Regions from separate parts of the Rhodopseudomonas sp. P1 genome, predicted to be linked through region 2. Evidence: riboswitches for the same ligand, from Rfam matches in the RefSeq annotation. Region 2 holds a riboswitch; each other region holds the start of a gene.

Region 1 (5,197 bases), 1.9 Mb from region 2:
GGATCTTGTCGAGTAGCCCACCATAGACGCCGACGATCGACACTGTGCCGAAGTTTCGGCAGCAATGGATCGCTTGACGCAACACGTGCGGCCGGTCGGTGCCCATGAAGGTGGCCATCTTCACGCGGTCGACCATCGAGTCGAAGCTCGCCATTGCGGCGGCTTCGGTGCCGACAGCGTCGATGCACGCATCGGCACCGCGGCCGTTGGTGAGATCCTGGATCTTGTCGTAGACGTCGTCGTCCATGAAATTGATCACGATCGCGCCGGATTGCCGCGCCATCTCCATGCGCTCCGGTACCGTGTCGATCGCGATCACGCGTTCGGCGCCGAGCAGGAAGGCGCTCTTGATTGCCATCTGGCCGACCGGGCCGCAGCCCCACACCGCGACGGTTTCGCCGCCTTTGAGATCGCAGAAGTCCGCTGCCATGAAACCGGTCGGGAAGATATCGGACAGGAACAGGACCTGCTCGTCGGTCAGTCCATCGGGCACTTTGATCGGACCGACGTCGGCATACGGCACCCGCAGATACTCGGCCTGACCACCGGCATAGCCGCCGAGCATATGCGAGTAGCCGAACAGGCCAGCGGGCGAATGGCCCCACATCTTCTCAGCCGCCTTGGCGTTGGGATTCGATCGCTCGCAGCCTGAATAGAAGCCGCGCTGGCAGAAGAAGCATTCGCCGCAGGAGATGGTGAATGGGACCACCACCCGATCGCCGACCTTGAGCTTGGTATTCTCGGAACCGACCTCGACGACTTCACCCATGGTCTCGTGGCCGAGCACGTCACCGCTTTGCATCGACGGCATGATTCCGTCCATCAGGTGCAGGTCCGAACCGCAGATCGCGCAGGCCGTCACTTTGATGATCGCATCGCGGCCGTGTTCGATTTTCGGATCCGGCACGCTCTCGCAGCGGATGTCGTTCTTGCCGTGCCAGGTCAGAGCTTTCATCTGCAGGTCCTCGTCGTTTGATGGCGAGGGGAAAAGCCGAACAGGGTCGGTTGTTCCTGTTGCTCGGCTGGAACGCCGCGACCTGAAGACGTGACTGGTTAGTTAGGAACGGCGTCTCCGAAGCTCCGTTGGCCTCTGCGCAACTCAGCAATCAGAACAATGACAGGAGCGACGATGATGGTGCGGAAGACGACGACAGTGATGGCCGTGCTCGCAGTGCTGGCGCTTGGCGCAAGCCAAGTGATGGCGCAAGGCGGTGGTGGCGGCGGTGGGGCCGGCGGCGGCGCGGGTGGTGGTGCCGGGGCCGGCGGTGCCGGCGCAGGAGCCGGTGGAGCAGGCGCGGGTGCCGGTGGCGCGGCTGGCGGCGGCGCGGGCGGTGGCGGCCCGTCGAACTCCGATCGTGGTGGTCAGGGCTCGGGCAGCGCCCACGGCGCGACCAATTCGACGACGCCGAGCTCGGACGGCCAGTCGGGCGCAACCACGCCGATGCGAAAGTAAGCGAACCGGCGGCGAGAAGCCGTGAAGTTCAAGCCGGGTGGTGCCTGACTGCACCTCCCGGCTTTTTGCTTGCCAGCAAGACTGCGGAAGATGGTCGTCTTGCCGGGGGCTGGGCGACGTGCTTAACCCAGACGTGTACCGGTGCCTCTCGCTGAGAGAGGTGAAACGGGAATGCGGTGCGGGGCGATGCCCCAATGCCGCAGCTGCCCTCGCAACTGTGGGCGGATCGGAGCGTCCTTGAATGCCACTGGCCGAACCGGCCGGGAAGGCGGACGCGACGGATATCCGCGAGCCAGGAGACCGGCCGGTGCATGGTGTGCAACTCGTTCGGCGATGGGCCGGCGGAGGATGTCGTCTTGAACAGAACAATTGCGCCGCATTGCGGCGTCCGGCCGCCCGTCGCGTTGCGTGACCGGCGTGCGCCTCGCTGGCGTTCCCGCTTGTTGCTGATGGTCGCCGCGGTTGGTTTGCTGGCCTCGCCGGCGTTCGCCGCCTCCAAGCGGATCGCCTCGATCAACATGTGCACCGATCAGTTGCTGATCGCCCTGGCTGATGCCGACCAGATCGCTGGCCTCGGACCGTATGCGCGTGATCCGAGGCTGTCGTGGCTCGCCAAGGAGGCTGAGCGATTTCCGAGGCTGTCCGGTGAAGCTGAGGATCTGTTGATGCTCGCACCCGACGTGGTGCTGGCCGGCCGCTACGGCAAGCGTGCCACGCGCGAGCTGCTGCGCGCGCAGAACATTCCGGTCGAAGAGTTCGACGTGCCGCGGACGATCGACGAGGTGAAACTGCAGATCCGGCGGGTTGGCGCGCTGGTCGGCCATCCTGAACGCTCGGACGCGATGATCGCGTCGGTCGATCAGGCCGCGGAGCGGGCACGGCGCACCGCCTCGCGGTGGCAGGGCCGGGTGCTGGCGCTATCGCGGCGCGGCTGGGTGACCGGCGGCGATAGTCTGCTCAGCTCGCTGCTGCAGACCGCTGGCCTGTCGAATGCGGCGTCCGACCTTGGTTTCGCCTATGGCGGCTTCGCCTCGCTTGAAGCGATCGTCGCATCGCGGCCGGACCTTTTACTCGTATCCGAAGAGCAGCCGGTGGCTGAAGATCAGGGCAAGGCTCTGCTGCTGCATCCCGCGATCCAGCAGGCCTATCCGGCGAGCCGACGGATCGTTGTTCCCGATCAGCTCACGGTCTGCGGCGGCGCGATGCTGCCGGTTGCGCTCGATCGACTATCCGACGCGATCGTGCAGATCAGCCAGAGACGAGGCGTTGCGGCTGCCGCGCCGCGGTAGAGAACGCGTCGTCGTCGCCGGTCGCGTGCTGGCGATCAGCTCTCCTCCAGCGCTGCGCCGTACAAAATCATGCAGGGGCCGGACGGCCGATCGGCGGTGAGGCGGGCGGCGATCTCGCTGACGCTGCCCCGCTGCACGTTGGTCGCATCGGAGCCGAGGCTTTCGACCATCACGGCCGGCGTCGTAGCGCTCAGGCCGCGGGCGATCAGTTGGGCCGCGAGGGCCGGGAAGGTGGCCTTGCCCATATAGACGCAGGTCGTTGCGGTCGCATCCGCCAGCGCTGCGAGGTCGAGATCGCGCGGCAGGCGCCCGTCGACATCATGGCCGGTGACGAACTGGACCCGGCGCGCGACGCCGCGCTTGGTCAGCGATGCACCGATCGCAGCTGCTGCGGCGGTCGCCGTGGTGATGCCGGGTACGATCTCGACCGCGATGCCGGCCTCGCGCGCGGCGCGCAGCTCTTCGTCGGCGCGGGCAAACAGCGTCGGATCGCCGGCCTTCAGCCGCACCACGTGCTTGCCGCGGAGCGCGTAGTTGATTGCGAGGCGGCTGACTTCGTCCTGGCGCGGCGAGGGATGGCCGGCGCGCTTGCCGACCGCGACCATCTCGGCATTGGGATCGAGATAGGCCATGAAGTCTTCGCCGGCGAGGTCGTCATACAGCACGACGTCGGCGGCCTGCAGCCGCTTGATCGCCCGCAGCGTCAGCAGGTCGGCATCGCCCGGGCCGGCGCCGACCAGCGTGATGCGGCCGTTGGCGGCGGCGCTTTCGATTGACTTGGACATCAGGCGATCGCCTCCTCGGCGACATCGATCAGATGGAAGAAGGTGCCAGTGACGTGTCCGCGGCGGCTGCCGGTCTCATCGGTGAGCTGTCCGGCGGGATCGCGGATCTCGGCGAGCGGCTCGTCCGCCACGGTGACGACGCGCGCGTAGTGATATTCGTGGCCGCGCAGCACGCTGCCTGCGGCGTGGCCGGCGGCTGCGGCCTGCAAGGTCGCGAGCCGGTAGCCGAGATGCAGCTTGCGATTGGCGAAGTCGGTTTCGAGGCCGAGCAGTCCGGCCATCGCGTGGCGCGTGCCGTCGGCATCGATCAGGCCTGTACCGAGCGTCATGTAGCCGCCGCACTCGCCATGGACCGGGCGAGTCTCCGCGAACGCGCGGAGCGCTGTCTTGAATCGCGTCGCTGCCGCGAGGCGTCCTGCGTGTAGCTCGGGATAGCCGCCCGGCAGCCACCCGGCGTCGCAGGACGGATCTGGGCCTTCGTCGCTCAACGGCGAGAACGGCACGATCTCGGCGCCGGCCGCGCGCCAGCCTGCGGTGAGGTGCGGGTAGATGAAGGAGAACGCGTCGTCGTGCGCCAGCGCGATGCGCTGACCCGGCGGCGTCAGCGGCCGGATCGTCGATGCGATCGGACGCGCCGGCTGCGCAGCGCGGATCAGCGCGTCGAGGTCGATACCGCGCATGGCGCTGTCGGCGAGTTGCTGCAAGCGGGTGTCAAGCTTCGCGGTCTCGCGCGCCTGCACCAGGCCGAGATGACGGTTCTTCAGCGTGAGATCGCGTTGCCGCTCGAAACTCCCGAGTACTGGAATGTCGTGCGCGTCGAAGCCATCGCGGACAAGTGCTTCATGACGCGGGCTGGCGACGTTGTTGAGGATAACGCCGGCGATGCGCACATCGCTGCGATAGCGGGCAAACCCGAGCGCCAGCGCGGCGGCCGACTGCGCCTGACCGGCGACGTCGATCACCAGCACCACCGGCCAGCCGGTGAACGCAGCGATATCGGCGGTTGCGCCGTTGCCCCACGCGCCGACCGCGCTGCCGCCGTCGAACAGCCCCATCACGCCTTCGGCGAGGCAGAGATCGGCGCCCGCCGCAGCATCAAGGAGGGACGTGATGCGGTCTCGTCCGAACGACCACGAGTCCAGATTGTAGCAGGGCCGACCGGCGGCGATCTCGTGGAACGCCGGATCGATGTAATCGGGCCCGCATTTATAGGGCTGCACGGTGAGGCCGCGGCGGCGCAGTGCTGCATGCAGCGCCAGCGTCACCGTGGTCTTGCCGCTATTGGTCGACGGCGCCGCGATGATCAGCCCTGGCGGACGGCCGTTCGTCGCGGTTGTTACGACGTCATCAGTCGCGGTCACGGCCGTCCTCCGCCGAGCGGCGATAGCGGCGATCGTAGTCGGGGGCGTACAGCGAGCTCTCGCGGAAATCGGTGGCTGCGAGCGATGGCCCGATCAGGATCAATGCGGTGCGGTCGATGCCTTCGGCGGCGACCTGCGCGGCGATCGAACTGAGCGTGCCGCGGATCACCTGCTGCTCCGGCCAGCTCGCGCGCACCACGACCGCGACCGGGCCGTCGTCGCCATAATGCGGGCGCAGCCGCTCGACGACGTCAGGAAGGACGTGGATCGACAGATGGATCGCCAGCGTCGCGCCGGTGGCGGCGAAGG
Region 2 (5,197 bases):
TCGAGCACCAGCTAGGACCGAGCGTAGGAAGCTTAATTTTAGCGAGATGCTCGGTTCCGGTCAACGACTACCCAATGTCGGGACCAATCGTGGAGACCAGCAAGGCCAGCATACGCGAGCAGCTTGAACGTGAGAGGGTTCGTCTGATGGACGAAGCCGCTCAACGTATCGAGGCGGCGCGAGCGCTTGAAGTCAAGATGGCAAAGCTGGCCGAGCTGGAAAAGCTCGCTGCCGACTACGGCTATCGGCTGACCCCAACTGACGGATCGTCAGAGCCGCCTACCCAGGAGACGACCGCTCCCCCGCCCAAACGGGAGCGTACTGCCACCTCCAACCAGTATGACGGCACGTTCGGCGGACTGATTGACCGGTACCGAAGCGACGAACGGTCCCCGTACAATCAGTTGAAGCATAACGTTCGCAATAACTACGACTTCACCCTTAATCGCCTGCGCAGCGAGATCGGCGCGGAACTGGTCCGAGATTGGAGTGCCGCTCGCGTGCAGCGTCAGTACGACGACAGTTGGGCGGCAAACGGCAAGTTGGCTATGGGCCACGCGGTTGTTGGCAAACTCCGATTGTTAATGACCTTCGGCTCTACGATTCTGAATGATGACGCCTGCACTAGGCTAAGTTCTATCTTGGGGAACATGCGTTTCCCTAGGTCAAGTTCAACGCCGCGTGTTGGGTTGCTGACGGTTGAGCATGTGGACAGCATAAGAAGGCAGGCCCATAGCTGGGGGCTTCATTCCATTGCGCTTGCCCAAGCCTTTCAGTTCGAAGTCCCAGGTCTCCGGCAAATGGATGTTATCGGCGAATGGGTGCCGTTGAGTGAACCGGGCCCCCCTCCGAAATCGCGAAAGGCGACGAAAAGTGGATGCGCGGTCTCCGATGGTCAGACATCGATGAAAACATGATACTTCAAAGGATGCTAAGTGGAGGCCGATTCAGCGAGGAAAGAGCAATCGTTGTCGATCTCAAGAAGTGCCCAAGAGTAATGGAAGAGATTGGCAAGACTCCTCCTTGGCTCAAGAACGGTCCGCTGATTGTGAGCGAGTCGACTGGGCTTCCTTGGAGGCACGCAGAGTATCGGAGAAAATGGCGGCAAATCGCCAATTCAGTTGGCGTTCCAAAAACCGTCAAGAATATGGACAGCGGCCGAACCGGCGATAACCAATCCGCAACCGCTGTGGGGATCTTCGGGTGATATTGCCGGATGCAAAGAAATCCGGGGCCACAAAGGCCCCGGTGGTCTCTCTAACCAAGTGTGGCACCCGCTGACGGGCGGGTCGAAAGGTAGGTGGTACATGACAACATAAAGCTGCCAGATCACCAAAGAGGCTGTCGATCATGTTGGCGCATGGTCGGCAGCTTCTGCGGAGGGCCGGGGCTGGTGCCGCTAGCTGGATTTCCACCCGCGACGCTTGGGTCCAATCCCCAACCGGTCCACCATTTCTAATATCAGATTCAACCGGTTATGTCCACTTGGACGCCGATATGCCTTGGAGTGTTTCACTCTCAACAAATGAGACGCCAGCCTTTTTCCAGAGCCGCTTTCATTGCCGTTAGAATGTTCGCAATCGGCGCGCGGTGGGTCTTTTCAAAATCCTGCACGGTCAAAAGGGACGGCGTCCAGGTCGCCCGTATAGCCCAGCGTCCCGAGAACCAAGTCAATCGCGCCTACGTCGTTCTTGATCTCGGCTAGGCGTTCCCTGATGCGCTGGGCTTCGTTGAACGGTCCGCGCGCTTCGTAAGTAGCCCGTTGACGGTTTGCTCAAATGTCTCGGTTCGGGACCGCTTTATGGTCTCGGTCACGTCAGATCGCCCCTGCCAGCATGTTCGCGCCTTTGGACCGCAACGGCAGCGGCTTAGTAAGTTTGCTGCCTAAGGCCAGGCTTTGTTGCTCAGAGCGCTTGACCCATCTATGTAATGTTATAACGTCACATCCATCGTCGCCGAGATAGGTAATTTCATAGTGCAGCCGCTGCCCCTTGGACTGACTGGATTTTTTCCGTTCGGTTCGTTGACACCGCTGCCGTATGTCCAATACCGTGCCCAGCGACGGTTCCCGAAAGGGATCAATAGGGAACGCGGTGCGGGTCTTCGGGCTCTATTCCGCGGCTGCCCCCGCAACTGTAAGCGGCGAGCCATTCGCCACACGCCACTGGGCTTTCGTCCTGGGAAGGCGGTGAACGGCAACGACCCGCGAGCCAGGAGACCTGCCGTCAGTCGTGGTCACACGCGAGCACATCGGGCGGGGTGTCCTGGTGCGAGTCGAACCGGAGCCCACAAGAAGGCTGCGGCAGACCTGTTTCGCGGTGACGTGCCACGTTAGCCGCGAGCCAAGAAAATGACTCCCGCCGTTCTGCCTCTCGGGCGCAATCGTCGCCTGCTGTCCTCTGTCGCCCTCGTCCCTCTCCTCTGGCCGGTCGACGGCCTTGCGCAAACCGCCTCGGCCAATCCGCGCGGTCTCGACCCGATCGTGGTCGAGGGCCAGACCGTACGTGCCGCCAAGCCGCGCGCGACGGCCAATGCCGGATCGTCGCGCCAGCGCCGCGCCGCCGCACGTCCGGTCGCGACGCCCGCCCCCGCGCCCACTCAGCCGACGACGACCGCGGCGACCGCCCCGACCTTCAACCTCGGCACCCCGTCCTCGACCGGCAGCCGCCTCGGCCTGACGCCGCTGCAGACACCGGCCAGCGTCGAAGTGATTCGCGCCGAAACCATCGCCGAGCGCGGTCAGCACAACGTCATCGACGCTGTGACGCAGAACGCCACGGGCTTCACCGCGAGCCCGCGCCCGGGAAATGGCGGCCTCGCCTTCACCACCCGCGGCTTCACCGGCAACGGCACGGTGATGTCGCTCTACGACGGCACCCGGCTGTATGTCGGCTCCGGCACCATGACGTTCCCGTTCGACACCTGGACGGCGCAGAGCATCGAAGTGCTGCGCGGCCCGGCCTCGGTGATGTATGGCGAAGGCGCGATCGGCGGCGCCATCAACGTGATCTCCAAGAAGCCGCTCGATGTGGCGCGCAACGAAGCCGAGATCTCGCTAGACACCAACCTGACCCGGCGTCTCGCGGTCGACTCCGGCGGCCCGATCAATCCCAATGTCAGCTATCGGCTGGCGGCGATCGGCAACATGTCGGACGGCTGGGTCGACCGTGACAAGACATCGAACGTCGCGGTGTCCGGTTCGGTCCGGGTACAGGCCGCCGACAATCTCGCCTTTACGCTGAGCGAAGACTACGCCGACCGCAGCCCGTCGCGCTATTTCGGCACGCCTTTGGTGAACGGCCGGCTCGACGAGTCGCTGCGCTTCCAGAACTACAATGTCGGCGATGCCTCGATCCGCTATCGCGACAACTGGACCCAGCTCAAGACCGAGTGGGACGTTGCCGAAGGCGTCTCGGTGAAGAACGTCACCTACTATCTCAGCACGCACCGGCACTGGAAGGACGTCGAGAGCTACGCGTTCAGCCCGACCACCGGAAATATCAACCGCAGCTCCTATATCGAGATCTTTCACGACCAGGAGCAGATCGGCAACCGCTTCGACACCACCTTCAAGGGCCATGTCTTCGGCCTCGCCAACGAATTCGTCGCCGGCTTCGACGTCAACCGCATCGCCTTCACCCATACCAACAACTCGCCTTACGCCGGCACTTCCTCGGTGCCCACGTACAATTTCGATCCGGGCACTTTCCTGCCGGTGAGCCCGACACGGCCGAGCTTCCATACGCTGACGACGCAATATGGCGTGTTCGCCGAGAACCGGCTCAGCCTGACCGACCAGCTTTCGCTGATCGGCGGCATCCGCTCTGACAATCCGACGGTGCAGCGCACCGATTTCCTCTCGCCTTCGAACAGCTTCGAGAAGACCTACTCGGCGCCGAGCTGGCGGGTCGGGGCGGTGTACAATCCGATCGAGAACCTCTCGATCTACGGCCAGTATTCGACCGCGGTCGATCCGGTCACCAACCTGATCACCATGACGGGCGTGAACCGCGACTTCTCGCTGTCGACCGGCAAGCAGGTCGAAGTCGGCATCAAGCAGCAGCTCGCCGGCGGTCGCGCCGAATGGACCCTGGCGGCGTATCACATCGTCAAGAACAACCTGCTGGCGCGCGATCCTCAGAACCCCGCCAACACCAATCCGCTGCAGATCGGCCAGCAATCGTCGCGCGGCATCGAAGCCTCGGCCGGCCTCAAGGTCACCGAAACCATCCGGCTCGACGCCAACTTCGCCTGGCTGCGGGCCAAATACGACGACTTCACCCAGGTGGTCGGCGGCCGGGCGGTGAACTACGCCGGCAACGTCCCCAACAACGTGCCGCAGATCGTCAGCAACATCTGGGCGACCTGGGCGTTCGCGCCGGGCTGGTCGGCCAATGCCGGCATCCAGCTCGTCGGCGACACCTGGGCCGACGACGCCAATACGCTGGTGCGGCCGGCCTATAACGTCGTCAATGCCGGGCTGATGTGGAAGCCGGACGCCCGGCAGACGCTGGCACTGCGGGTCTATAATCTGTTCGACACCGTCTATGCGACTTCCGGCGGCACGTCGCAGTGGATCCTCGGCATGCCGCGCACCGCGGAACTCTCCTACAACGTGAAGTTCTAGAGCGATGTCCAGCGTCGTCAGGCGCGCGAAGCGGTGGCTGTATCTCGGCCACCGCTGGCTCGGCATCGCAGGGTGTCTGCTGTTCGCGATGTGGTTCATCTCCGGCGTGGTGATGATGTACGTCGCGTTTCCGCATTTCGACAAAGAAGAACGCTGGGCGGCGTTGCCCGACCTCGCCTGGCAGCGCGTCTTGCTGCCGCCCGATCAGGCGATGCAGGTGGCCGGCGTGACGCACTATCCGCGCGACCTGCGGCTGGTGATGCTCGATACCGAGCCGGTGTACCGTCTGCTCGACTGGAGCGGCCGGCGCACCACCGTCTCGGCGGTCGACGGCCGCAAGATCGATCAAGTCAGCGCCGATCAGGCGCTGGGGATCGCGCGGCACCATCCGGCCGCAGTCGCGCCGCGGCTGATCGAGGCGGTCGATCGCGACCAATGGAGCGTGACGTCGCGCTACGATCCGTTCAGGCCGCTGTACCTGATCGGGCTCGGCGACGCCGCCGGGACAGAGCTCTATGTTGCGTCCCGCGGCGGCGAGATCGTGCTCGATACGACACGGCAAGAGCGGAT
Region 3 (5,197 bases), 700 kb from region 2:
GCGAAGCTTGTTGCGTGCGCGGCGCGAGGCCGCGCCGCCGCCGTCTCCCGGCCCTTCCACCCAACGCGCATCGGTAAGCGCGCCGCGCTCGAGAAAACCGAGCGGCGGCACTCCATAGGCGCCACTATGTCCGAGATCGACAGCCGAAAGCACGCCCTCTCCTGCCTGGTGCGGGTGATCCCCGCCGAAGTCCCCTCCCCGGGTTCGACGATCGATGCTATTCGAAAATATTGAATCTTCAAGGATTGCTGTGCATATAGATGCAGCAAACTGCGCATCCGATTCACTCAGACGGAACGATAAAGTCTCATCGTGGCCAAATCGCCGACCCGCAATCCGCCGATCACCGAGCACCTCGCCTATCTGCTGGCGCAGGCCAATCGGGAGATCAACCGCCAGCTCGAAGCACGGCTACGCAGCGAAGGGGTGCCGGTCGAGCAATGGCGCATCCTCAAGGTGCTGTCCGACGGCAAGGGCCATTCGATGGGCGAACTCGCCGAGGCGGTGCTGCTCAATCATCCGACCCTGACCAAGATGATCGACCGAATGGTTTCGGATTCGCTGGTGTATCGCGTCCAGGATCCGGAGGATCGCCGCAAGGTGCTGATGTACACCTCCGACCGCGGCAAAGCTCTGACCCAGCGTCTCAATACGTTGGCGCTGAGCCAAGAGGCGCATATCGCCGAAAACTACGGCGACAAGGCCACTGCCGAGCTGAAGCGGCTGCTTGAAAGCCTGATCGACAGCGCCACCTGAGCGCCCTCCATCGTCGCGGATGCTGCGGCTGCGAACAGCGCAGCCGCCTGCAGCGACACGCCGCAAGATACGGCGGTCGCAACGTCTATCCTGCACCGCCGAACTGGCTTAGATCAGCGGGCGATGCGCCGTGCCAAGCGGCCGCCCATTCGAGTGAGGAAACATGGAATACCGATCACCCTGGATGACCGAAGAGCTGGACACGTTCCGCGACCAGTTTCGCAAATTCCTCGCCAAGGACCTCGCACCCCATGGCGACAAGTGGCGCAAGCAGAAGATGGTCGATCGCTCGGCCTGGCTGAAGCTCGGCGAGATGGGGGCGCTGCTGCCCAGCGTTCCGGAAGAGTATGGCGGGCTCGGCGCCAGCTTCGCCTACGATGCCGCGGTCTATGAGGACATGGAGAAGATCGTCCCCGACGCGCTGTCCGGCGTCACCGTGTCGAGCGGCATCGTGGCGCACTACATCCTCAACTACGGCTCGGAAGAGCAGAAGCGGCGTTGGCTGCCCGGCATGGCGCGCGGCGAGTTGATCGGCGCAATCGCGATGACCGAGCCCGGCACCGGCTCGGACCTTCAGAGCGTGCGCACCACCGCCAAGCTCGATGGCGACGACTATGTCATCAACGGCCAGAAGACCTTCATCACCAACGGCCAGAACTGCGACCTGATCATCGTGGTTGCCCGCACCGGCGGCGCAGGCGCCAAGGGGCTATCGCTGATCGTACTGGAGACCAAGGACAACCCCGGCTTCAAGCGCGGCCGCAACCTCGACAAGATCGGCCTGCACGCCTCCGACACCTCCGAACTGTTCTTCGAGAATGCCCGCACGCCGAAGCAGAACCTGCTCGGCGGCGAAGAGGGCAAGGGCTTCGTGCAGCTGATGCAGCAGCTGCCGCAGGAGCGGCTGATCATCGCGATCGGCGCGGTGGCGGCAATGGAACGCGCGGTCGCTCTGACCTCGGACTACACCAAGGAACGCAAAGCCTTCGGCCAGCCGATCATCGAATTCCAGAACACCGCCTTCGCGCTCGCCGAGCGCAAGACCGAAGCCTTCATCGCGCGGGTGTTCGTTGATTACTGCCTGGTGCAGCTGATCGCCGGCAATCTCGACGCCGTCACCGCCTCGATGGCGAAATGGTGGACGACGCAGAAGCAGGTCGAGACCGTGGACGAGTGCCTGCAACTGCACGGCGGCTACGGCTACATGCAGGAGTATCCGATCGGCCGGATGTTCATCGACTCGCGGATCCAGAAGATCTACGGCGGCACCAACGAGGTGATGAAGCTGCTGATCGCTCGCTCGCTCTAACGCGAACAATGCAGGCGCCTCCGCTACTGCTGCAATTCAGCGGTGCGGAGGCGCCGGCAGTGTTCAGTCGCCGCTTTCCGAGACTTCGCGCTTGAGACGGCGCGGATCCTGGGGCTGGCTATCCCATGGCACCGGCCGCTCCAGCCAGCGCTGGATAAAATTCCAAGAGCGCCGATAGCCGTTGTGCGGCAGGGTGCAGTCCGAACAATCCTTGCGCGTCAGCCCATTGCGATCGACGAAGGTCTTGTAGGGGCCGGGGCACTGATAGGCGCTCAGCGGGCAGTAACAGAACAGGCAGTTGAATTCCCGCTCGACGCCGCGATGGCACGGCAGAAACGGGCAGGCCTCGTTGGTGAAGCCCTTAAAGGCTTCGTTGGTCGTTGTGTCTTTCGGCTCCATGACCGTTCCCTCGCGCCGCAGCAATGGGCCGCCAGCTCGATCGCAGCGGCGCTGTGGCTGATTCTGATTGAAGGGGGATGAGTGCTAGGCGATGCCAAGCGTCGCGTGACGCTGCTCCTGCGCCGCGCGCGGCTTTGCCTGCTAAGAGAATTCGGTCATCGCTGCTCCGCTCTCGACCCGCCGTCGATCGGTTAGATGCTTCCGTCTTCGGCCGGTCTCCTGGCTCACGGATGTCGTCTGGATCGCCTTCCCGACGCCGATGGCGTCAGTGGCATATGATCCGGACAGATCCGCTTACAGTTGCGGGGGCAGCTACGGATTTGGCGAAAAACACCGCACCGTATTCCCAGTTTCACCTCGCACGCGAGGCACCGAAGACGTCAAAACCAGAGCACGGGGCTGCAGCCTGTGCAAGCAAAAAGGCTTCGTTCTAAACGGCCAGCCTAACCGACTACGCGATTGACCCAGACGATCCGCCAACCGGACGAGCCCAGCCGGTCGATCTGCGTCAGCGACAGCGGATCGATCACAAAGCTCAGCGCAGCCTCGGGGGATGTCTTAAGGGCAATCGCCAGCACGGCGCGAATGGTGCCGGAGTGTACCACCAGCACGACGTCACCACCGGGCAGCCGCGCCAGACCGCGCCGCACCCGTTCGATCTGATCGACGAAGCTCTCGCCGCCCGGCGGCGCCAAGCGCGCCGCATCCTGCCAGAATGCATCGTAGGTAGGGCCGAGTTCGCGCGACAGATCGTCGTGACGGCGCCCGGTCCAGCTGCCAAAATCCTGCTCGCGGAAATCGGGGTCGAGCATCGCATCGAAGCGGAGTGCTGCGGCGGTCTCGCGCGTGCGCCGGCTGGGGCTTGCGACCACCGTCGCATCGTGCGGCAGTTGCTCGCAGAGCGCAGCGAGCACCGCAGTGTCGCCGAGATCGACCGGCGCGTCGGGAGCGTGAATCACGCCCTTTGGCCCATCCACCGGCGCATGCCGCACCAGCCACAGCCGGCTGAAGTCGCTCATCGGTCATCCTCGCGCAGTCATGATCCGTCCGACAGAGCACGTCGGAGCCATGCCTCGCAAGCGACGACGACCGCTACCGCCCGGCGTCCAAAAAAATAGCAACCTCTGCCGCCTCTCGGAGTTGAAGCCCCCAAGTTCCATCAACCCTATCAGATGATCTAACTTGAAAGGCGGACCATGAAGGATGTCCATCGCGTGCTGATCGACAAACTGCGCGAGCATTCCCGTCTGTCGGCCGATGACCTCACCGCGATCCGCAATTTGAGTTTTACGCTGCGGGAGCTCGAGAGCAGCGAGGATCTGATCCGCCAAGGCGAAACGCCGAAGGGCGCCGCGCTCGTCGTCGAAGGCATGGTCGGACGGTATCATTTGCAGCGAAACGGCCGCCGCCAATTCCTGTCGTTTCACATGGTCGGTGACCTGCCGGATGCGCAGGGGGTTTTTTTGGAGCGGATGGATCATTCGCTGTGTGCGATTGGGCACGCGGTGACGGCGATCATCCCGCATCGGGAGATCCTGCGGATGTTCGAAGCCCGGCCCGGGCTCGGCTTTGCGATCTGGCGCGAAACCCTTGTGGACGCGGCGATTTTCCGCGAAGCGATCACCAACAATTCGGCCCGGACGATGAAGGCGCGGATGGCGCACCTGTTCTGCGAATTGTTCTACCGCGCCGAGGTCTCGAAGCTGACCGACGGTAACTCGATGCAGCTCCCGATCAGCCTCGCCCAGCTCGGCGACACGCTGGGCATGGCGATCGCGACCGTCAACCGCACCATCTCGTCGCTGCGGGCGTCGAAGACGATGGACTTCCGCTATGGGGTGCTGACGATCCGCAACTGGCAGGGGCTCGCCAAGATCGGCGAATTCGATCCCGGCTACCTGCACCTGAAGCGCGCACCGGCGCGCTGAGGCGCTCCGGCGAAGCTACGCGGCAGCGTCGTCCGGCTCGGGATAGACGCCGCGCAGCACCACGTCGAAGTGCTCCTTCACCGCATCATTGCAGCGGCAGGCCCGCGACCGCAGCTTATCGGCATCGTCAACGATCAGGGCGCCGCGCCGCGTCGTGAGAATGCCCTCCTGGCGAAATGCCTGCAGCACGCGGCTGGTGTAGCTGCGGCCGACGCCCATCATCGCGGCGAGCTGTTCATGGGTGAGCGGCACCATGCTGTCGCCGGTGCGGTCCATCGCCGCCGCGATCCACTTCGCGGTGCGCTGCTCGATCGAATGGATCGCGTTGCACGCGGTCGATTGAAACATCTGCGCCATCAGACAGTCGGCGTAGCGCGCGAAAAAGGCCTTGAAGCTCGGCGACCGATCCTTGGCGGCCTGAATGTTGAGGATCGGCATGCGGACGAACGGGCCCTCGAACTTGACAACGATCAGACAATACGCCGGCAGGAAACCGGAGCTGACGATGCCGCCGACCGCGCCTTCGCGCCCGACCAGCACCGTCTCGACGCCGCGGCCGTCGCCGTCGGTCACCTCATAGGAGACGAGGCTCGGCCCGCACGGGAAGAACGCGCTGCCAACGTGATCGCCGGGGCGATACAACAGATCGCCGGCGGCCCGGGTCTCGCACCTCAGATGCGGACGCACGAGCTCGAAATCGCTTGGGCTCAGTGCTCGCAACAAGTTGTTGTTGGGCCGCTCAGAAGAGGCGATCACGGCTGTTCCTCTGTCTACTAGTGAACGGAACAAATAATGCGCTGCGGCT
Region 4 (5,197 bases), 340 kb from region 2:
GCGTTAAGCCCGAGCAGATGCCATCCTGTTCGCTGCTGATGCCGGATTGGTCCGGTTATCAGCAACGACGGAAGTGAAGCGTAAAGGCCAGGACGACCGAGACCGCGCCGGTCGTCTTGAAGGCGCTGTGATCAGTTGCTGGCTTCTGAGCTTCGGCTTGACGAGCTGCGCGTGATCGCGGCGGCCGGTCCGCTCGAAAGGCAGGGAATCTGGCGCCATGATCCGTCGGGTGCGCGTTCGTAGGAGCTGCATCCCGACGCCGTCGCTGCGGCCTCGCCGGCGTTGCGCTGATCCTGCTGACCGCGCGCCAGCGCCGGTGCGGCAGATAGGCTCGACGCGACCAGCGCGCCGGCAAACAAAGCGGTCGTCCAAAGGTTGGTAGTTCGCATGTCCGGTCCTCCGTTATCGGAAACGCGGACGGAGTCCTGACGCGCGAATGTGACGATTTCTTGCAAATTGCGGCTCTCGCCGCGATCTTGCCTTAACGATCAACAAACAGCGCGGGCACTCAGTGCGCCCGCGCACCGATGGAACTCAGCGCGACAGCACAATGCGGCCTGCGGTGGTGCGGTCCTGCCAGTGATGGCGCACCAGTTCCGGGTCGACGTGGTGTTCCACCGGCCAGCCGACGCACAGATAGGCGATGAACTTCCAGGTCGCCGGCACGTCGAGCTCGGTGGTGATCGCCTCTGGATCAAGGATCGATACCCAGCCGACTCCGAGGCCGAGCGTCCGCGCGGCGAGCCAGAACGTCTCGATCATCGCCACGACGGAGTAATCGAGCGCTTCGGGCATGGTCTGGCGCCCGACACCGAGACCCTGCGCCGTCTCGCGGTCGCAGAACAGCGCGAACTGCCGCGGCGCGACGTCGATGCCTTCGAGTTTGAGTTTGGCGTACAGCGCCGCACGGTCGCCCTGATACGCGCTCGCCGCCACCTCATTGCAGCGCAGGAAGTTGGCGCGGATCCGCGCCCGCGTCTCGGCCGAGTCGACGCTGATCCAGCGCCACGGCTGGCTGTTGCCGACCGACGGGGCGAGCTGGGCGAGGTCGAGGAGCTGATCGATCAGCTCCGGCGCAACCGGATCGGTCCTGAAGCGGCGGACGTCGCGCCGCCACGCGATCAGCTCGGCGAACTTCTCCCGAAACGCTTCGTCGAACACCGGCGGGTTGGCGTTGGCGGCTGCGATCTCGGCCGGATCGGTCATCGCCGCCATCTTGTTCAGCACCGTACTCACAGCTTGCCCGCCAGCACGTCGGCGAGATCGGCGACGTCGGTGAGCAGCCGCGAGGCCGCGCGCACCAGCGGCACGGCAAGGATCGCGCCGGTGCCTTCGCCGAGCCGCAGCCGCAGATCGAGCAGCGGCGCGGCGTCCATTGCCTGCAGCGCGAGGTCGTGGCCGCGCTCGGCCGAGCGATGGGCGAATACGCAATAATCGCGGGCTTCCGGCGCCAGCCGCACCGCGACCAGCGCCGCGGCCGTGGCGATGAAGCCATCGACGATTACCGGCCGGCGCTGCGATGCGGCGCCCAGCACCGCGCCGGCCATCATGGCAATCTCCAGTCCGCCGAATTCGGCCAGCACCTCCAGCGGTGCGGTGGCGGGGCTGCGCATCGCCGCCTTTTCGATCGCCGCCTTCTTCTTGGCCATGCCGTCGGCATCCTGGCCGGCGCCGATCCCGATGCTCTGGTCGAGCGGCGCCGGGCCGAGGCGGTGCAGCAGCAGCGACGACGAAGCCGTGTTGCCGATCCCCATCTCACCCAGCGCGATCACGTCCGCGCCCGCGGCGATCTCGGCGCGTGCCAGTTCGGCGCCGCGATCGAGTGCCTGGCACGTCTCCGCGACGCTCATCGCCGGCTGACGCGCCGCGTTGGCGGTTCCCATCCGCACCTTGGCGTCGATCAGATCGGGATGCTTCGGCAGATCGGCGGCGACGCCGGCGTCGATCACCCGGACGTCGACATGGTTGGCGGCTGCGAATGCGTTGGCGGTGGCCTTGCCGGCCAAATAGGTCATCACCATCGCTACCGTCACGGCGGACGGATATTGCGACACGCCTTCTTCGGTCAGGCCATGGTCCCCGGCGAACACCATCAGCACCGCATTGTCGGCGCGCGGCGGCTGCGGATGCCGCATCAAGGCCAGTTCGATGGCGAGGTCTTCGATCCGCCCGAGCGAGCCGAGCGGCTTGGCCTTGCCGTCCACCCGCGCCCGCAAGGTTGCTTTCAGCGACGGGTCGACCGGGGTGATCGACGGCGGCTGCCAGGTGACGAGGGTTTCGGTCGGCATCGGATGGTCCTTTGGTTCGGCAAGGCGCGCAACTGAGGCAAACGCGCAAGCCCGGTCAACACCACCTTCGCGTTGTTGACCCGCAACAGCGTCGCAGCTAGCGTGCCCGACGATGGTCCTTCCGCAAGGAAGGTGAAAAGGGAAGCCGGTGGGAGACGCGGTGCGTCTCGATCCCGGAGCTGCCCCCGCAACTGTAAGCGACGAGCCATCGCCGAGGCCACTGGGAATTCCTGGGAAGGCGGCGAATGGCGGCGACTCGCGAGCCAGGAGACCTGCCATCGCGTATTGTGCTTTGAAGGGTCGTCGGGGCGGGGTGCACCGGACGGAAGCAGTGCGGACGGCAAAGGCCTCTCCCGCGCGTTCCGACAAAGCTCGATAGCTGACCCGATGATTCGAGCCCGATGGATTCCGAGCCCCCTGCCGATGTGAGCGCCGATCCGCCGCGCATGCTGCCTGGCGCGCCGGTGATGGTCAGCGTCTGCACCACCTGCAAGACGATCGACGGCGTCGCCGTCGGTGCGCCGATGCTGGAAGCCGTCCGCGCCGCGCTGGCCGGCGCCGGCGCGGTGCAGGTGCGCGCCGTGCAGTGCCTGTCCGCATGCAAGCGTGCCGCCACCGTCGCGGTGTCGAGCGAAGGCGGCTACACCTTCGTGTTCGGCGATCTCGATGGCGCCGGCGGCGCTGACGCTGTGGCGGCGTTCGTGGCCTCCTATCAGGACAGTCACTACGGTCTGGTGCCGTGGCGGCAGCGCCCGGAAGTCCTGCGCAAGGGCACCGTCGTCCGCCTGCCGCCGCCGCAATGGTCTCCCGACGATGGGCGGGCGCCGGCATGAGCGCGCTGATCTCCACCCTGGTGCTGGGCGGCGCGCGCTCCGGCAAATCGGTGTTCGGCGAACGGCTGGTCGCCGAGAGCGGCTTGGCTAGGATCTATCTCGCGACCGCCACCGCCAGCGACGACGAGATGTCCGATCGCATTGCCCACCATCGCGCCCGCCGCGGCGACGGCTGGACCACGATCGAGGAGCCGCTCGGCTTGGTCGATGCGCTGACCCAGCACGCCGGCCGCGGCCGCGCCGTGCTGGTCGATTGCCTGACGCTGTGGCTGTTCAACCTGATGGAAGCCGGCCGCGATCCCGAGGTCGAAGCAAGGCGACTGGCGCGTTATCTCGGCGTCGCCGCCGGTCCGATCGTGCTCGTCTCCAACGAAGTCGGCCTCGGCCTGGTGCCGGAGACGCCGCTCGGCCGCGCCTTCCGCGACGCGCAAGGCCGCCTCAATCAGACCATCGCCGCCGCCGTGCCCAACGTCGCCTTCATCGCCGCCGGCCTGCCGCTGTGGCTGAAACGCCAAACAGGAGAGTAGTTCATGACCGCCCGCGTTCCCGTCACGGTGCTCACCGGTTTTCTCGGCGCCGGCAAGACCACGCTGCTGCGCGCGCTGCTCAATCAGTCGAGCGGCCGCCGCATCGCGGTGATCGTCAATGAATTCGGCGATGCCGGTTTCGACGGCTCGCTGGTCGAGGATTGCGGCGCGTCGGTGTGCGCGCCGGGCGACATCGTCGAACTCACCAACGGCTGCATCTGCTGCACGGTCGCTGACGACTTCATCCCGACGATGGAAAAGTTGTTGAACCGCGACACGCCGCTCGACGCGATCGTGATCGAAACCTCCGGGCTCGCACTGCCGCAACCGCTGCTGAAGGCGTTCGCCTGGCCGGCGGTGAAGACCCGTGCCACCGCCGACGGCGTCGTCACGGTGGTCGACGCGCTGGCGCTGAGTGAAGGCCGGGTGCCGCTCGACGATGACGCGGTGAAGGCGCAGCGTGACGCCACGCATGACGATCCGATCGAGGAAGTGTTCGAAGATCAGCTCGCCTGCGCCGATCTGGTGGTACTGTCGAAGAGCGATCTGGTCGCGCCCGACCAGCTTGCCGCGCTCGAAGCTAAGCTGGCGAGCCGGGTGCGGCCGAACGTCCGCATCGTCCGCTCGCATGGCACGCTGGCGCCGTCGGTGCTGATTGGGCTCGATGCCGAAGCCGAGAATGATCTTGCATCCCGCGCCGGCCATCACGCCGAAGGCGAGGAGCACGATCACGACGATTTCGACTCGCTGGTGATCACCCCGCAGCCGGCGGAGACGCTGGATGCCATGAAGGCGCGGGTCGGCGATGCGCTGGGGCTCGAGGGCGTGCTGCGCGTCAAGGGCCATGCCCGTGTCGCCGGCAAGCCGGCCCCGGTCGTGGTGCAGGCGGTCGGCTCGCGCATCGATCTCGCCTTCGCCCGCCCCGATGCCGAGCGTCCCGACCATCTGGTGGTGATCGGCCTCAAAGGCTTTGACGCCGACGCCGCGCGGCGCGCGCTGGCGGGGTAGTTCATATGCCTCTCCCCGTCATTGCGAGGAGCGAAGCGACGAAGCAATCCAGGGGCAGCGGCCCCGAGTCTGGATTGCTTCGCTTCGCTCGCAATGACGTAGAGAGGGCGGTCGCACAGCAACGGTGCTCCAGATGCACCTGAAGCTCGACACCAGCGTCAGCATCGACGACGGCGACGTTGCGCGCGATCTCGGGCAGGCGACGGCCGATATTGTGGTGCTGTCGGCGGCCGACAGCGATCTGGCGGCGTTCGGTGCTGCGCGGGCCGGAATGCCGGACGACTATCCGACGCTCCAGCTCACCAATTTTCTGGCGCTCGGCCATCCGGCCTCGGTCGATCTTTATGTCGAGCGCACGCTGGCGAAAGCAAAGCTCGTCATCCTGCGGATGCTCGGTGGCGAGGCCTACTGGCCGCACGGCGTCGACAGCCTGCGGCGCGATGCGCTGGCGCGCGGCGCGCAGTTCGTCTGCATTCCGGGCGAGATGGAGTGGAATGCGGAGCTGGCTGCGCGTAGCACCGCCGATCTCGACGATGCTCAC

The links. A riboswitch is a leader RNA that binds a small molecule or an ion and turns the genes downstream of it on or off. The one in region 2 is predicted to bind cobalamin.
Region 1: another riboswitch for cobalamin. It lies ahead of LRC39_RS10735 (ABC transporter substrate-binding protein); the one in region 2 lies ahead of LRC39_RS02075 (TonB-dependent receptor).
Region 3: another riboswitch for cobalamin. It lies ahead of LRC39_RS05270 (cysteine-rich small domain-containing protein); the one in region 2 lies ahead of LRC39_RS02075 (TonB-dependent receptor).
Region 4: another riboswitch for cobalamin. It lies ahead of LRC39_RS03670 (DUF1636 domain-containing protein); the one in region 2 lies ahead of LRC39_RS02075 (TonB-dependent receptor).

What each region holds. Positions count from the first base shown of each region.
Region 1 is NZ_CP088006.1:2,310,423-2,315,619, forward strand. Features, by position in the region: gene LRC39_RS10725 (zinc-dependent alcohol dehydrogenase) at 1-955, opposite strand, end outside; gene LRC39_RS10730 (hypothetical protein) at 1,130-1,453, shown strand; cobalamin riboswitch at 1,576-1,776, shown strand; gene LRC39_RS10735 (ABC transporter substrate-binding protein) at 1,903-2,742, shown strand; gene cobA (uroporphyrinogen-III C-methyltransferase) at 2,778-3,527, opposite strand; gene LRC39_RS10745 (cobyrinate a,c-diamide synthase) at 3,527-4,888, opposite strand; gene cobM (precorrin-4 C(11)-methyltransferase) at 4,875-5,197, opposite strand, start outside.
Region 2 is NZ_CP088006.1:432,676-437,872, reverse strand. Features, by position in the region: gene LRC39_RS02080 (hypothetical protein) at 90-917, shown strand; cobalamin riboswitch at 2,046-2,241, shown strand; gene LRC39_RS02075 (TonB-dependent receptor) at 2,351-4,627, shown strand; gene LRC39_RS02070 (PepSY domain-containing protein) at 4,632-5,197, shown strand, end outside.
Region 3 is NZ_CP088006.1:1,129,396-1,134,592, reverse strand. Features, by position in the region: gene LRC39_RS05285 (substrate-binding domain-containing protein) at 1-153, opposite strand, end outside; gene LRC39_RS05280 (MarR family winged helix-turn-helix transcriptional regulator) at 313-756, shown strand; gene LRC39_RS05275 (acyl-CoA dehydrogenase family protein) at 920-2,065, shown strand; gene LRC39_RS05270 (cysteine-rich small domain-containing protein) at 2,129-2,464, opposite strand; cobalamin riboswitch at 2,657-2,855, opposite strand; gene LRC39_RS05265 (histidine phosphatase family protein) at 2,908-3,483, opposite strand; gene LRC39_RS05260 (Crp/Fnr family transcriptional regulator) at 3,661-4,392, shown strand; gene LRC39_RS05255 (Crp/Fnr family transcriptional regulator) at 4,408-5,148, opposite strand.
Region 4 is NZ_CP088006.1:771,876-777,072, forward strand. Features, by position in the region: gene LRC39_RS03655 (YbhB/YbcL family Raf kinase inhibitor-like protein) at 1-7, shown strand, start outside; gene bluB (5,6-dimethylbenzimidazole synthase) at 535-1,206, opposite strand; gene cobT (nicotinate-nucleotide--dimethylbenzimidazole phosphoribosyltransferase) at 1,233-2,288, opposite strand; cobalamin riboswitch at 2,385-2,582, shown strand; gene LRC39_RS03670 (DUF1636 domain-containing protein) at 2,690-3,121, shown strand; gene cobU (bifunctional adenosylcobinamide kinase/adenosylcobinamide-phosphate guanylyltransferase) at 3,118-3,648, shown strand; gene cobW (cobalamin biosynthesis protein CobW) at 3,652-4,656, shown strand; gene cobN (cobaltochelatase subunit CobN) at 4,790-5,197, shown strand, end outside.